Regions from separate parts of the Paenarthrobacter sp. GQ52 genome, predicted to be linked through region 1. Evidence: riboswitches for the same ligand, from Rfam matches in the RefSeq annotation. Region 1 holds a riboswitch; each other region holds the start of a gene.
The links. Region 1 has a riboswitch for cyclic di-AMP ahead of AC6CH8_RS11760 (hypothetical protein). Riboswitches for the same ligand answer to the same signal wherever they lie in the genome.
Positions count from the first base shown of each region.

Region 2: linked by a shared signal. The riboswitch ahead of AC6CH8_RS18125 (aggregation-promoting factor C-terminal-like domain-containing protein) and the one ahead of AC6CH8_RS11760 (hypothetical protein) in region 1 are both predicted to bind cyclic di-AMP.
Region 3: linked by a shared signal. The riboswitch ahead of AC6CH8_RS08085 (NlpC/P60 family protein) and the one ahead of AC6CH8_RS11760 (hypothetical protein) in region 1 are both predicted to bind cyclic di-AMP.

Region 1 is NZ_JCAXEJ010000007.1:114,814-117,007, forward strand. Features, by position in the region: gene AC6CH8_RS11750 (ATP-dependent DNA ligase) at 1-576, opposite strand, end outside; gene AC6CH8_RS11755 (hypothetical protein) at 622-855, shown strand; cyclic di-AMP (ydaO/yuaA leader) riboswitch at 985-1,131, shown strand; gene AC6CH8_RS11760 (hypothetical protein) at 1,134-2,194, shown strand, end outside.
Region 2 is NZ_JCAXEJ010000017.1:43,636-45,829, forward strand. Features, by position in the region: gene AC6CH8_RS18120 (sensor histidine kinase) at 1-1,021, shown strand, start outside; cyclic di-AMP (ydaO/yuaA leader) riboswitch at 1,155-1,316, shown strand; gene AC6CH8_RS18125 (aggregation-promoting factor C-terminal-like domain-containing protein) at 1,320-2,174, shown strand.
Region 3 is NZ_JCAXEJ010000004.1:204,202-206,395, reverse strand. Features, by position in the region: gene AC6CH8_RS08090 (NAD(P)/FAD-dependent oxidoreductase) at 1-112, shown strand, start outside; gene AC6CH8_RS08085 (NlpC/P60 family protein) at 329-1,123, opposite strand; cyclic di-AMP (ydaO/yuaA leader) riboswitch at 1,127-1,294, opposite strand; gene AC6CH8_RS08080 (copper resistance CopC family protein) at 1,469-2,101, opposite strand.

The sequences.
Region 1 (2,194 bases):
CACGCGCTTGTTAGGTTGATAGGCCCCGGTCAACGGCTTGGACAGCACCCCGTCCAGTCCCGCGCCTTCCAACTGCACGAACCATTCCTGCGCCCGCTCGAGATCCGTCACTGCCGGGGTCACATGGACAGGCGGCTCGGCCTTGGCGAGCGCACGCTCCAGGATGGCGCGGCGCTCGGAGAACGGCTTGTCCATGAGGTTCTCGTCGCCCAGCGCCAGGATGTCGAACGCAATCATGGAAGCCGGAGTCTTCTCGGCGAGCATCCTCACGCGGCTGTCGGCGGGATGGATCCTTTGCTGGAGTACCTCGAATTCGAGCCTCTTGCCCTCGATCAGGACGATCTCGCCGTCGATCACGCATTTGTCCGGCAGGTTCTTCCTGAGAGCCTCCACCACTTCGGGGAAGTAGCGGGTCATTGGCTTCTCGTTGCGGCTGCCCAGGATGATCTCGTCGCCATCCTTGAAGACGATGGTCCGGAATCCGTCCCACTTGGGTTCGTAGTGCCCAACATCGGGGATGGTCGGAACGGATTTGGCGAGCATGGGCGAGACGGGTGGCATCACAGGCAGGTCCATAGACAATGTCTACCTGCCGGTGCACCGCGAAGCTAGTGTTAGGCCATGGATATCTTGCTCGTGTTGGCGGCAGTGCTCGGATTCCCGGCCCTGCTGGCCGGCGTTTGGTCCTGGTCATCGCGCCGGAGCAGCCAGGGCAAAGTCCGGCGTGGAGCCACCGGCGGGATGCTTGGAGTCGTGGACGAAGTCTTCCGCCCGGAAACTCATCAAGCCGTGCAGATCCAGAAGATCCAGCATGAGTTGCCGGCTCCCGCACCGGCACCGAAGCCTAAGTCATAGAAACCCCTCGGTTGGGCAGGCCTACCGCCCGTTACATTAATGTGACTTTACTTTCCGGCTCATGTACCGTCGTAGGGCGACCCGTATCTCCGCTGGGCCGCTTCCGGATTGACGCCGAGCTCTGCCGCAATCCGGGATCCGCCAGACCCGCGGCAGAGGCGGGGGACCCACAGTTCCCGGGCTTGGTATCCAAGTCCTCGGGGTGAAGCCGCTTAGGCGGCCGGACGGCCTCGTCCGAACCCGACAGCTAACCTCGAAGGCGTTGAGAGGCAACCACCATGTCCCCAACCATGGATCAGCCGCGCCGCGCCCAGACTGAAGGCGAGCGCACCAAGCCAACCGGACGCCGTCGGGCCCAACCCAGCGGATTCCCCACCGGAAACCCAGATGACACTGGCGCCACTAACACTGACGCTGCTGTAACAGGCACGGTTAACACAGGCACGACGCCGGAACCCGCCACTGCGGCCATGCCCACCACGGTGGCGCCTGCCACTCGTGCGGAAATTCGTGCAGCCGAGCGGGAGCGTGCAGCCCTTGCCGTGATTGCCCCTGAGGCCTCGGCCCCACAGCCGTCGCCCGAACCGTCCGAGCAGGCGGAACCCATGACTGCCGCGATACCTACGGTGCAGCCAGCGGCTCGGAGGTCGACCACACCGGGACCCCCTACCGCGGCGATCCCTATTGTGACCCCGGCCAGCGCACCCCCTGCTGGCGTGGAGCCGGATCCTCAGGAGCTGAGCGCCCAGGAGCCTGCAACCGCGGCCATTCCAGTGGTTCAGGCTTCAACGCCGGAACCTGCCACGACGGCCATTCCAGTAGTGCCTGCCCGCGAAGAATCCGCGAGCACCCCCGAAGCCGCCGAGTCACCGAGCAACGACTCGCCCCGCACCGAGTCCCTGCAAACCGAGTCACCTCGGGGTAAGTCTCCGGCGCAGCTTGCTGCCGCGGCAACGGCGTCGGCAGCACTGGCAAGCCGCAAGGATGTTCGCCGGCAGGCTGCCGCACCCTCTGACGCACCCTCTGCGGCCAGGCCCAGCCTGGGGTCCACCTCCTCCTTCGGCCGCGAACCCCACGCCGCCCTTCGGAAAGCAGCGTCGGTCAAGCACATGAGCCAGCGCATGGCCGTGGTTGCAGGTGCGCTTGGACTAGTGCTGACGGCCGGGACCTTGGGGCAAGCCCTTGAGCTTCCGTTCTTCGGCCAGGAAACTCCTACGCATGAAGCCAGCGGTGCCGACAGGAATTCGGGCTCCGCGGCCCCTGCGCCCAGTGCCTCGTATTCCACGGCTTCCGCACCATCAGCGTCGTCGCCAGCAGCCTCGTCACTTGCCACAGCGTC
Region 2 (2,194 bases), on a different contig from region 1:
TGGCGACGTGATTGTGACGGGCCTGCCTCTGGAGGACAAGCAGAGCGCCGAAGCCTCGCTGGTGTGGACCATGGTGCTGGTCTCGCTGGCTGGGCTGGTGGTGATCGGGCTCGTGGGAACGGTCATCATCCGCCGGACCATGCGTCCGCTTGAGCAGCTCTCCGAGGTGGCCACGAAGGTTTCGCGCCTGCCTCTCGACGCCGGTGAGGTGGCACTTGCGGTGCGCGTACCGCCGTCGGCATCCCATCCTGGAACGGAGGTGGGCAGCGTCGGCTATGCCTTGAACCAGATGCTGAACAACGTTTCGAGCGCGCTGGAAGCACGGCAGGAAAGCGAAACCAAGGTTCGCCAGTTCGTGGCCGATGCCTCGCACGAACTGCGGACTCCCCTGACCGCCATCCGGGGCTATACCGAGCTGCTGAGGATGACGGAGAACTTCACCGAGGATGGACGGAAGTCGCTGGCACGTGTCCAAAGCCAGTCCGAACGCATGACCACACTGGTGGAGGACCTTCTCCTGCTCGCTCGGCTGGATGAGGGCCAGCCCGTGAAATTTGAGGACGTGGACCTGACACAGCTCGTGATCGAAACGGTTAGTGACGAGAAAGTCATGGCACCGGACCACATCTGGCAGCTCCAGCTCCCCGATGAGCCCATCACTGTGCGCGGCGACGCCACCCAACTTCACCAGGTGCTGGCCAATTTGTTGTCCAATGCCCGCAAACACACGGATCCCGGCACCACTGTGGTCACAGGCGTCATGCTCTCCGCCGACGGCAGTGCCGTGGTGACAGTGACGGATAACGGCCCCGGAATTCCAGAAGACTTCCAAGGCCGGATCTTCTCCCGGTTTGCCCGCGCTGATGCCGCAAGATCGGGCTCTGAGGGCACCTCCGGACTCGGCTTGTCCATTGTGGAAGCCATCGTTTCAGCGCATGGCGGTAGCGTGGAAGTGACCTCGCGGCCGGGTCGCACGGAATTCACCCTCCGAATCCCTGCCGTGAGCATCGAAGGCCTATAACGAATCGGGCAAGGCGACTCACCGGCGTCGTGATCTCTGTTACCTAAATGTGACTTCTGCGGAATCCTCCTGTACCGTCGAAAGGGTGGGTCGTCCCTAGCAGGCCCACATCCGGGATGCGCCGAGCTCTGCCACTTCCCGGAGTCCGTTCTTTCTCCGAGGCAGAGACGGGGGACCCAGAGTCTCCGGGCCCAGGCCTTTTTGGCCGGCCCTTGGGGTGAAGCCGCAGCATGATGCGCGGCCGGATGACCTCATCCGAACCCGACAGCTAACTCCGCAGGCGCTGAGAGGTAATCACATGTCTGAATTTAACGATCAGACGCGCCCTTCCGCGCGTCACCGCGACGAACACAACGCACCGCTCACCAAGTCGCAGTCCGTCCTCAAGAACGCAGCCCGCCAGGGTAAGTCCGGCCACCGCATGTCCGTCGTAGCCGGTGTCGTGGCAGCTGCACTGGGCGTTGCCTCGCTCGGAACCGCCGCCAATGCCGCACTGACCCTCCCCGAGGCCAGCCGCGTAGCCGGAACCCAGTCCAGTGCGCAGGTCAACACCAACAAGTCGGCCGAGATCTCCGCCTCCCTGGATGCTGCCGCCGAAAAGGGTGCAGCCGACAGGGCCGCCGCGGTTAAGGCAACTGCTGACAAGGCTGCCGCCGAGAAGGCTGCCGCTGACCAGGCCGCAGCCGCGCAGGCCGCCGCCGAAAAGGCTGCCGCAGACCAGGCTGCCGCCCAGGCCGCAGTTGAGAAGGCTGCTGCTGACGCTGCTGCCAAGCAAGCCGCCGACGCCGCTGCTGCCGCTGCCGCCGCGGAAGCCGCAGCTGCTGCTGCCGCCCCCAAGGCCGTGGACGACCCCGCTGCTGCCAAGGCGTACGCACTGAGCATCCTTGGCAACTACGGCTGGGGCCCGGGCGAAATGACTGCCCTGAACACGCTGTGGGAGAAGGAATCGAACTGGAAGACCACGGCGATGAACGCTTCCAGCGGCGCCTACGGCATCGTCCAGTCCCTGCCTGCTTCCAAGATGGCTACCGTTGGTCCTGACTGGGAAACCAACTACCAGACCCAGATCAAGTGGGGCCTGAACTACATCAAGGAGCGCTACGGATCCCCGTCCGCCGCTCTGGGCTTCCACTTGGCCAACAACTGGTACTAAGCCAGACTGCTTGATTGCCG
Region 3 (2,194 bases), on a different contig from region 1:
GGACCTCATCACCCCGTCTCCCAAGGAAGTGCTGCGGCAAGCCAAGGCAGTGGGCCAAGCCATCTCCTCAAAGGTTGCTCTGCCCGCAGGTCCGGGCATCGCCCTCGCCTAGGGGCACTACACCTGGGCGCACCTCGCCTAGGGGCACTACGCCTAGGGGCCCACACGGGCCCCGCCGCCCACGCGACTATCGACCCGCCGTCGAACGTTCCTCGCTGAACAATCTCTCCCTGCTGAACATTAACAAACAGAACTTAACGCCAAAGGCCGGTACCTCCAAAGACATTAGTCTTTGAAGGCACCGGCCTTTGAACTGAAGCGTGAGGCTTTATGCGCCAGCGCGTACGTAGGTCAGGGGACCCGTTGCGGTCAACCAGCTGATCGGGTGGATACCCGTCTGGTTGCCGTTGATGCCACCGCTGATTGCCTGGCCGTTGCCGATGTAGATAGCAACGTGGCCGGACTGGACGATCATGTCACCGGGCTGGGGATCGCTAACGACCTTGCCGTAGTTCATGAACTGCATGGGACCGAGGTCGCCTACCGGGATGCCAGCGGAGCCGAGAGCCTTCTCGACCATGGCGGTGCAGTCCTGGAAGACGCCGATCTGTGCGTAAGCCGAGGCAACCATGGCTGCGTTGACGCCGCCAACGGCGGGAGCAGCAGCTACAGGAGCAGGGGCAGCCGGTGCGGCGGCCACAGGAGCAGCAACCGCAGCCTGGGCGGCGACGGGAGCTGTTGCAGCAGCAGTGGTGACGGCTGCCTTCTGGACCACAGGGGCCTCAACAACGGGAGCCGGCTTTTCGATGACCGGAGCTGCTACGGAAGCAACGGCCGGACGCTCGAAGTTGACGGTAGCCGTCGCCAGGGCGGTTACAACCTTGGTGGGTGCCTCGGAAACGGTCTCAGCGACCGTTGCGGGGCTGGAGTCGCGCTGAACCGGTGCCTCAGCTGCGTGAGCAGCAATGGAACCGGTCAAAACGAGGCCCGAGGCTGCTGCGATAACAGCTGCCTGGCGGCCAGCGCCGGAAGCGTTGCTGGCTACTGCCTTCGAGATGGAGATGAACGGATTAGGACGTACGCTGTCCGCCTTACGACGGCCGCGAAGAATGCGTGAAGACATGAAAGAGCCTCTCCCGATGCCTGCGAGGTTAGCTGTCGGATTCGGATGGGAGTCACCCGGCCACTATCCCCCGCTGTTCAGCGGAAGCTTCGTGACTTCACCCCAAGGCACGCTCGAAAGCGGCCTAAATTGGGTTCCCCGTCTCTGCCGTAGGTTTGTCTGCGAACGGATTCCGGACTGCGGCAGAGCTAGGCAATCAGGCCGGAAGTGCCCGCTACGTGGAACAGGCACAGGTACTACCGTACGCGATGATTCCTCCGAAGTCACATTTAAGTAACGGGAAGTGGGCTTCTGGCGTGTCGCAGTGTCCGTTTCGAGATATTCGCAGGTACGTAGAAAACCGCGTTATTCCGCGGAAGTATCGCCATCAGGGCTGTTGGAAGCTGCAAGTTTCTTCCGTGCGGTAACAGCAAGGTAAATAACGAGACCCACAGCAACAACAGCCAGCCCGACAATGCTCCAAGGGAAGGGTTGGGAGGCGTCAGCGGCAGGCTCGCTGCTGCCCGTTCCCGGCGCTGCGGTACCCGCCGTCGGTACTGCGGCTGACGGCGCCGACACCGACGGCGAGGCACCAACCGGGCCAGTCGCCGTCGTCGTGCTTCCCGCGGTGGCCGTGAACGTGAAGGTGCCCTCAATGGGGTGGGAATCCGAGCTGACTACACGCCATACCACGGTGTATTCACCAACTGGAGCGCCCTCGCGAAGCTTTTGGACAGCCTGGCTGTCAATGATTTCGACCGGACCGTCCGCCCAGTTCTCACCGCCGGACGTCACGGTGACGCCGGAACCAATCGCGAGCGGGCGGTTGTTGAACGTGATGGAGACCGACGCCGGGACTTCCGCCACGCTGGCACCGTTGGCTGGCGCGGTTGACTCGGCGACGTCGTGCGCGGACGCCGGAGCCGCGGAAAACAGCAAGGCGGACGCGAAAGCAAGGGCAGCGACGACGGCGGCCAGAAGCGGGCGGATGGTACGCATGGGGCGGTTTCTCCTAGTGTTGGCTTCCTTACAGACTAGGCGAATCGTTCAAAGGGCCCACACCGGACAACATAGGATTTGAGAGCAAACTCC